DNA from 2 places in the Methylopila musalis genome. Region 2 is predicted to be linked to the other one. Evidence: riboswitches for the same ligand, from Rfam matches in the RefSeq annotation. Region 2 holds a riboswitch; the other holds the start of a gene.
The links. Region 2 has a riboswitch for thiamine pyrophosphate ahead of thiC (phosphomethylpyrimidine synthase ThiC). Riboswitches for the same ligand answer to the same signal wherever they lie in the genome.

Region 1: it holds a riboswitch for thiamine pyrophosphate, as region 2 does, so the genes downstream of both, thiO (glycine oxidase ThiO) here and thiC (phosphomethylpyrimidine synthase ThiC) in region 2, are expected to answer to the same signal.

Annotation. Positions count from the first base shown of each region.
Region 1 covers NZ_JBHTMX010000013.1:2,358-6,366, forward strand. Annotated here, with positions in the region: gene ade (adenine deaminase) at 1-144, opposite strand, end outside; gene ACFQ4O_RS03530 (hypothetical protein) at 246-1,583, opposite strand; TPP riboswitch at 1,895-1,996, shown strand; gene thiO (glycine oxidase ThiO) at 2,057-3,058, shown strand; gene thiS (sulfur carrier protein ThiS) at 3,027-3,224, shown strand; gene ACFQ4O_RS03545 (thiazole synthase) at 3,226-3,999, shown strand; gene ACFQ4O_RS03550 (thiamine phosphate synthase) at 3,996-4,009, shown strand, end outside.
Region 2 covers NZ_JBHTMX010000001.1:130,910-134,918, reverse strand. Annotated here, with positions in the region: gene ACFQ4O_RS00570 (long-chain-acyl-CoA synthetase) at 1-1,558, shown strand, start outside; TPP riboswitch at 1,799-1,908, shown strand; gene thiC (phosphomethylpyrimidine synthase ThiC) at 1,989-3,839, shown strand.

The DNA.
Region 1 (4,009 bases), on a different contig from region 2:
CGCCACGTCGCTCTCGAACAGCGTGGCGGTGGCGACGTCCAGCACCCGGGCGCCCTTGATCACCAGATCGGCCGGCGCGCGCCCCCGCCCCTGCGCGATGCGACGCGCCAGCGCCTCGGGCGTGATGCTGTGCCGATCCGACATGACGACTCCTGCCTCGCGGAGCCGTGATTTTGGCCGCGCCGCGCGCTGCGCTCAAGCCCAACCTGTCGGAGCGCCCCCGCCCGGTCCCCGCGCCAGGTGTTCTAGCGCGCGCCCGCCGCCCGCACAGGCTCGCCGCTGGCGACCCGCGTGGCGGCGGGGCCGGAGGCGCAGACGTTGGGAGCCGCGAAGGAGGTGGCGTCGTTCACCGCCAGCTGCCCCGGCCGCCCGTCGCCCAGCGGATCGAAGGCGAGCCGTCCGTCCCGGTCCACCGAGAAGATCGTGTCGGAAGGGTAATGCATGTAGGCGCCCTGCTGCAGCGACCGCCGCACATGGCCCGAGGTGGAGGGGTAGCCGTAAAGCGCCAGCAGATCGGCCGTGGGGTACAGGCCCTCGCGCAGCGCCTTGCGGGCGAAGCCGAGGCGCATGCGGCGGCTCGCGTCCTGCGGCAGGGCCGCCAGCGCCGGTGGCGGCGCGATCACGACCTCGGCCGGCAGACGCCCGACGTAGCGCGCGATCAGCGCCTTTTCCTCCGCGAAGGCCGGGCCGCGGAACACCGGCTCCCGGTCGCGGTTGAGGCCGACGCCGCCCTCGGTCTCGGTGACGACGAACTGGCCCGGCGTCCAGACCGACACCAGATCCGGCGTGCTGGTGTAGTCGGTGCGCCGGCCGTCCGCGCCGAGCGCCCCGATGGCGTAGACGCCCTCGTTCAGCGCCAGCATGTTCACCAGCCGGTCGGGCGCGGTGTTGCCCGCCGCCACGAACACCGGCACGCCCCGCGCGCGCAGGCTCGCCATGGCGTCGCGGACGATGCGGTACGGGTTGTCGCCGCCCGCGAGCTGCGCCAGCGCGTCCAGCGCCTTCGCCCGGAAGCGGGAGATGTCGCCGTGCGCGATGCGGTCGGAGGGGCCGAGCTGGCGGTTCACGTCGTCCAGATCGACCGGCAGCACGATGGAGCTGATCACGGCCGCCGGCCGTTCGATCCGCCCGGACTCAATGTCGGCCGCGAGCCGCGCCATGTCGCGCGCCAGCGTGGCGGCGTTGAACACCGGGTCGATCTGATAGGCCGTCACCCGCGCATGGCTGAGGCCGGCGATGGCGGCCACGAGATCGCCATGGCTGACGCGGACCGCCTCCGGGTGATCGGGATCGGTCAGGTCGTCGTCGAGATTGGCGGCGCGGTGGTAGCGGAAGGTGTCGAGCACCAGGAACGGCGCCGTGGAGGCGCAGGCGCTCTCCACCGCGGCCTCGGCTTCGGCGCTGGCGAACCGGCGGGGATCTGCGAGGGAGCCTGCGCCCCAGCGCGGCGCGCCGGAATAGGCGCCGTCGGCGGCGAAGGCGGGCGGAGACGACATGCCGCCGGCGCCGCCCTGAACCGTGAGCGCGAAGGCCACGACGGCGAGCGTCGAAACCAGCTTCCCGATGCCGGAGCCGTTCGCCATAGGTCCCGCCTCACTCCTCCTCGCGGGCCGAAGCCCCGGTGGACAGGTGCGAGCAATGAGCCCGCGCGAGAGCGGCTCGATACGAAAGCGACGTTCGAGCCGGAGCAGAACGCTTGCGGACGCCAAAACGACGACGCCCTACGCAACAATCTTTCGAGGTTCACACAATTTACTTATGCTGCATAGCACTATCTTAGTTTGCAACGCACCATTTCGTCCACCCGTCATCTTTTTCGGTTCTGTGACGCCGCGGAGACACGGCGCGGAGGCCTGCGACCCGTTGACACGCCGGCTCCAGCATCCCATCGTCCGGGCTCTCCGAGGGGCGCCCCGACCGGGCTGAGACGGCGATCGCCGGACCCTTTGAACCTGATCCGGGTCGTGCCGGCGAAGGAACGGGGCGAACGATCCATGGCTTCCGTCCCCGCGCCTCTTCCGTCCGCCGCGCCCGCTGCATGGAAAGGATCGCGCCCATGCGCGTGACAGTGCTGGGAGCCGGCGTCGCAGGCCTGACCGCGGCGGAGGAGCTGGCGCTGCTCGGCGTCTCCGTGACCGTGCTGGAGCGCGGCGACCGTCTGGGCGCCCTCGCCTGCTCGTGGTCCGCCGGCGGCATGCTGGCGCCCTGGTGCGAGCGGGAAAGCGCGGACGAGGCGGTGCTGCGGGACGGCCGGACCGCGCTCGACTGGTGGCCCGAGGCGGTGGACGGTGTCACGCAGGCCGGCACGCTGGTGGTGGCGCCGGCCCGCGACCATGCCGAGCTCGCCCGCTTCGCCCGCCGCACGGAGGCGTTCGAGACCGTGGACGCCGAGGCCATCGCGGCGCTGGAGCCGGACCTCGCCGGCCGCTTCCGCTCCGGCCTGTTCTTTCCCCGCGAGGCTCATCTCGATCCCCGCGCGGCGCTGGCCGGGCTCGCCGCCCGCCTCGTCGCGCTCGGCGGCGAGATCCGCTACGGCGTCGCGGCGACAGCGGACGAGGCCGAGGGCGACGCTGTGGTGGACGCACGGGGCTTCGCCGCCCGCGAGGCGGTTCCGGACCTGCGCGGCGTGCGCGGCGAGATGCTGGTGGTCCGCACCACCGAGATCGCCTTCGCGCGCCCGGTGCGGCTGCTGCATCCGCGCATCCCGTTCTACGTGGTGCCCCGCGGCGACGGCGTGTTCATGCTGGGCGCCACCATGCTCGAGAGCGCGGAGCGGCGCGGGCCGGTGGTGCGCTCGGTGGCGGATCTGCTCAACGCGGCCTTCGCGCTGCATCCGGCTTTCGGCGAGGCGGAGATCCTCGAGACCCGCGCGGACGTGCGGCCGGCCTTCCCCGACAATCTGCCGCGCGTTGAAAGCCGCGGCCGCGTGACTTACGTCAACGGTCTCTATCGCCATGGCTTCCTGCTGTCGCCCACCTGCGCGCGGGCGGTGGCGGAGGCCGTGCTCGGACAGACAGGGAGCGGCCATGAAGCTGATCGTGAACGGCGACGCGCTTGATCTCGCGGCCTCCGATCTCGCGCGGGCGCTCGAGATTCTGGACTATGGCGACGCCGTGGTGGCGACCGCGCTGAACGGCGCCTTCGTGCCCGCCCGCGCCCGCGCCACGACCGCGCTCAACGACGGCGATCGGATCGAGATCGTCGCGCCCCGGCAGGGAGGATGACATGCTGACCTTTTATGGCGTCGAGCTGCGCTCGCGGCTGCTGCTCGGCACCGCGCAATACCCCTCGCCGCTCGTGCTGGCGGACGCGGCGCGGGCGTCGGGAACCGACATCCTCACCGTGTCGCTGCGCCGGGAGTCCGGTCGCCTGCGGGAGGGGCAGGACTTCTGGGGCCTGATCGCCGACCTCAACGTGAAGGTGCTGCCCAACACCGCCGGCTGCCATTCGGTGCAGGAGGCCGTGACCACCGCCCAGATGGCGCGGGAGGTGTTCGGCACGTCCTGGATCAAGCTGGAGGTGATTGGCGACGCCGACACGCTGCAGCCGGACGTGTTCGGTCTGGTAGAGGCCGCCCGCATCCTGTGCGACGACGGCTTTGAGGTGTTTCCCTACACCACCGAGGATCTGGTGGTCGCCGAGCGTCTGCTGGAGGCGGGCTGCAAGGTGCTGATGCCCTGGGGCGCCCCGATCGGCACCGGGCTCGGCCTCAACAACGTCTACGGCCTGCGCTCGCTGCGGGCGCATTTCCCCGACACCCCGCTGGTGATTGACGCCGGCATCGGCAAGCCGAGCCACGCGGCCGCCGCCATGGAGCTCGGCTACGACGCCGTGCTGCTGAACACGGCGGTGGCGAAGGCGGGCGATTCGGTGGCCATGGCCTCCGCCTTCGCCCGCGCCATCGAGGCGGGCCGCGTGGCCTATCTCGCCGATCCGATCGAGCCGCGGGACATGGCGGCGCCGTCCACGCCGGTGTTCGGCCGGGCGAGCCTCGCATGAGCGCGCGCCT
Region 2 (4,009 bases):
CGTGGTGGCGCTGATGTCGCTCAACCGGCCGGACTATCTGGCCTTCTGGGTCGGCGTCACACGGGTCGGCGGCGTGGTGGCGCTGCTCAACACCAACCTCACCGGCGCGCCGCTCGCTCATTGCGTCAGCATCGTCGCGCCGAAACACGTGGTGGTGGGCGCTGAACTCGCGGCGGCCTACGCCGAGGCGGAGGCGCGGGTGACGCATCAGCCCCGGCCGCAGGCCTGTCGCCATGGCGGCGAGGCGCAGCGCGGGCCGCGCGCCGACCACGCCGCGGAGGCGCTCGACGGCGCGCCGCTGCCGCCGGAGGAGCTGCCGGCGCTCTCCATCGACGACCGGGCGCTGTTCATCTACACCAGCGGCACCACCGGCATGCCCAAGGCCGCCAACATCAACCACTACCGGCTGATGGCGATCTCCCACGGCTTCATGGGCGTGATGGGCGTGCGCGCCGACGACCGCATGTACGACTGCCTGCCCATGTACCACACGGTCGGCGGCGTCATCGCGGCCTGCGCGCCGCTGCTGGTGGGCGCCTCGGTGGTGATCCGGGAGCGGTTCCGCGCCAGCGCGTTCTGGGACGACGTGGCCGCCACCGAATGCACCATGATCGAGTACATCGGCGAACTCTGCCGCTACCTGATCCACACCCCGGTGAGCGCGGGCGAGACGCGGCACAAGGTGCGGCTCGCCTGCGGCAACGGCATGCGGCCGGACGTGTGGCCGACCTTCGTGGAGCGCTTCCGCATCCCCCGCGTGCTGGAATGGTACGCGGCGACCGAGGGCAACGTGGCGCTGTTCAACTTCGACGGCGCCGAGGGCGCGGTCGGGCGCATCCCGTTCTACATGAAGCGCAAGTTCCCCACCAAGGTGGTGCGCTTCGACATGGAGGCGGGCGAGCCGGTGCGGGGGCCGGACGGGCGCTGCATCGAATGCGCGCCGGGCGAGGTGGGCGAGATCATCGGGCGCATCCTCAACGATCCGTCCAAGCCCTCCATGCGCTTCGAGGGCTACGCCGACCCGGAGGCCACCCGCCGCAAGATCCTGGCGGACGCCTTCGAGCCCGGCGACCGCTGGTTCCGCACGGGCGACCTGATGCGCAAGGACGCGCAAGGCTACTTCTACTTCGTGGACCGCATCGGCGACACCTTCCGCTGGAAGGGCGAGAACGTGGCGACCTCCGAGGTCTCCGAGGCGATCTCGGTGTTTCCGGGCGTGCGGGACGTGAACGTCTACGGCGTGCGCATCCCCGGCTATGACGGCCGCGCCGGCATGGCGCTGATCGCGCCGGCGGAGGAGGGCGTCGACCTTCAGGCCCTGCACGACCACGTGCGCCGCAGCCTGCCCCATTACGCCCGCCCCGTGTTCCTGCGCCTCGCCCCGGAGGTGGAGGTCACCGGCACGCTGAAGCAGCGCAAGGTCGATCTGGTGGACGAGGGCGCCGACCCCGCCCGCACGACGGATCCGCTCTATTTCGCCCACCCCAACGAAAACCGCTACGCCCCCCTCGACGCCGCGCTCTACGACGCGATCGTGACGCAGCGCATTCGGCCGTAAGCGAGCCGCGGGCTGAGAGGGCGCGCGAGGTTGCGATGCGCCGTCACTTTCTTGTCCCGGCCCTGAGCCGGGACCCAGAAACGCTGGCGTTTCCGGAATGCGCGAAACCGTCGCCATGGCCTTGAGACGGCGGGCGTCTGGGTCCCGGCTCAGGGCCGGGACAAGAAAGTGGGCGCGCCTCCGTCAGCCCCTCCCGCGACCTTTCGTCTCGACAAGAGCTTCGACCGCTTCTAACCTCACCCCCATTCCGAGGGGCGTCCGGCTGCAATGCCGGGCTGAGATGGCGCGACGCCGATCCCTTAGAACCTGATCCGGGTCATGCCGGCGAAGGGACGGGAGCTTGTGGCCGCGCGGCGTGAGCGCGGCCTCCCAGACTTTTTCGTCACCATCCCGGATCTCCTGAACGATAACATCGAGGAGGAGATCCCCCATGAACGTCCATGTTCCGCCGAAGGACGCGAAGGCCGCGCCGGAAAGCGTCACCACCGGGCCGATCTTCGGCTCCCGCAAGGTCTACGCCGCGCCGGCGTCCCATCCGGAGCTGCGGGTGCCGTTCCGCGAGATCGCGCTGAGCGACCCGAACGAGCCGCCGGTGCGGGTCTACGATCCGTCCGGCCCCTACACCGAGACCGACCCGGCGATCGATCTGGCGAACGGCCTGCCGGCGGTGCGCGAGGCGTGGATCGCGGCGCGCGGCTACGCCAGCGTCGCCGGCCGCGCCGTGAAGCCCGAGGACAACGGCAACGTCTCCGCCGAGCGTCTGGTGGCGCCGTGTCCGGCGACCCGCGCGATCCGCGAGGCGGCCGCGGGCCAGCTCGTCACCCAGTACGAGTTCGCCAAGGCCGGGATCATCACCGAGGAGATGGTCTATGTGGCGTTCCGCGAGAACCTCGCCCGCGAGGCGGCGGTCGCCGGCTCCGACGAGCGCCGGGCGGACGGCGAGGATTTCGGCGCCGAGATCCCCGAATTCGTGACGCCGGAATTCGTGCGCTCGGAAGTGGCGCGCGGCCGGGCCATCATCCCGGCCAACATCAACCACGTCGAACTGGAGCCGATGGCGATCGGCCGCAACTTCCTGGTGAAGGTCAACGCCAACATCGGCAATTCGGCCGTCACCTCGGGCGCGGCGGAAGAGGTGGAGAAGCTCGTCTGGGCCATCCGCTGGGGCGGCGACACGGTGATGGACCTCTCCACCGGCCGCAACATCCACAACATCCGCTCCTGGATCATCCGCAACTCGCCGGTGCCGATCGGCACGGTGCCGATCTATCAGGCGCTTGAGAAGGTGGACGGCGATCCGCTGAAGCTCGACTGGGAGGTGTTCAAGGACACGCTGATCGAGCAGGCCGAGCAGGGCGTCGACTACTTCACCATCCACGCGGGCGTGCGCCTCGCCCATGTGCCGCTGACCGCGAACCGCGTCACCGGCATCGTCTCCCGCGGCGGCTCGATCATGGCGCGCTGGTGCCTCGCCGGGCATCGCGAGAGCTTCCTCTACGAGCGCTTCGACGAGATCTGCGACATCATGCGCAAGTATGACGTGTCGTTCTCGCTGGGCGACGGCCTGCGGCCCGGCTCCATCGCCGACGCCAACGACGCCGCCCAGTTCGCCGAGCTGGAGACGCTGGGCGAGCTGACCAAGATCGCCTGGGACAAGGGTTGCCAGGTCATGATCGAGGGCCCCGGCCATGTGCCGATGCACAAGATCAAGGCCAACATGGACAAGCAGCTCAAGGTGTGCGGCGAGGCGCCGTTCTACACGCTCGGGCCGCTCACCACCGACGTGGCGCCGGGTTACGACCACATCACGTCCGGCATCGGCGCGGCCATGATCGGCTGGTTCGGCACCGCCATGCTCTGCTACGTCACGCCGAAAGAGCATCTCGGCCTGCCGAACCGCGACGACGTGAAGACCGGCGTCATCACCTACCGCATCGCGGCCCATGCGGCGGATCTCGCCAAGGGTCATCCGGCGGCCAAGCTCCGGGACGACGCCCTGAGCCGGGCGCGGTTCGACTTCCGCTGGGAGGACCAGTTCAACCTCTCGCTCGACCCGGACACCGCCCGCGCCTACCACGACGAGACCCTGCCGAAGGACGCGCACAAGGTGGCGCATTTCTGCTCCATGTGCGGGCCGAAGTTCTGCTCCATGAAGATCACGCAGGACCTGCGCGCCGAAGTCCGCGCCCAGAACGTCTCGTTCGAAGCGGAGGCGGGCATGAAGCAGAAGTCGGAGGAGTTCCTGAAGCAGGGCGGCGCGCTCTACGTCGCCGCCGAGTGACGGGCTGAGGCGTCCGAGCGACGCCAAGCCAAACCGTCATGCCCGGCGAAGCCGGGTATTCCCGACGTTCTGCCGGGTGAAAACCTGAGCGGCGAAGTCGTGGATACCCGAGGCCAAGCTCGGGCATGACGGCGTTCCTGAACGCTCAAACAGCGTCCCGATGGTTCAAC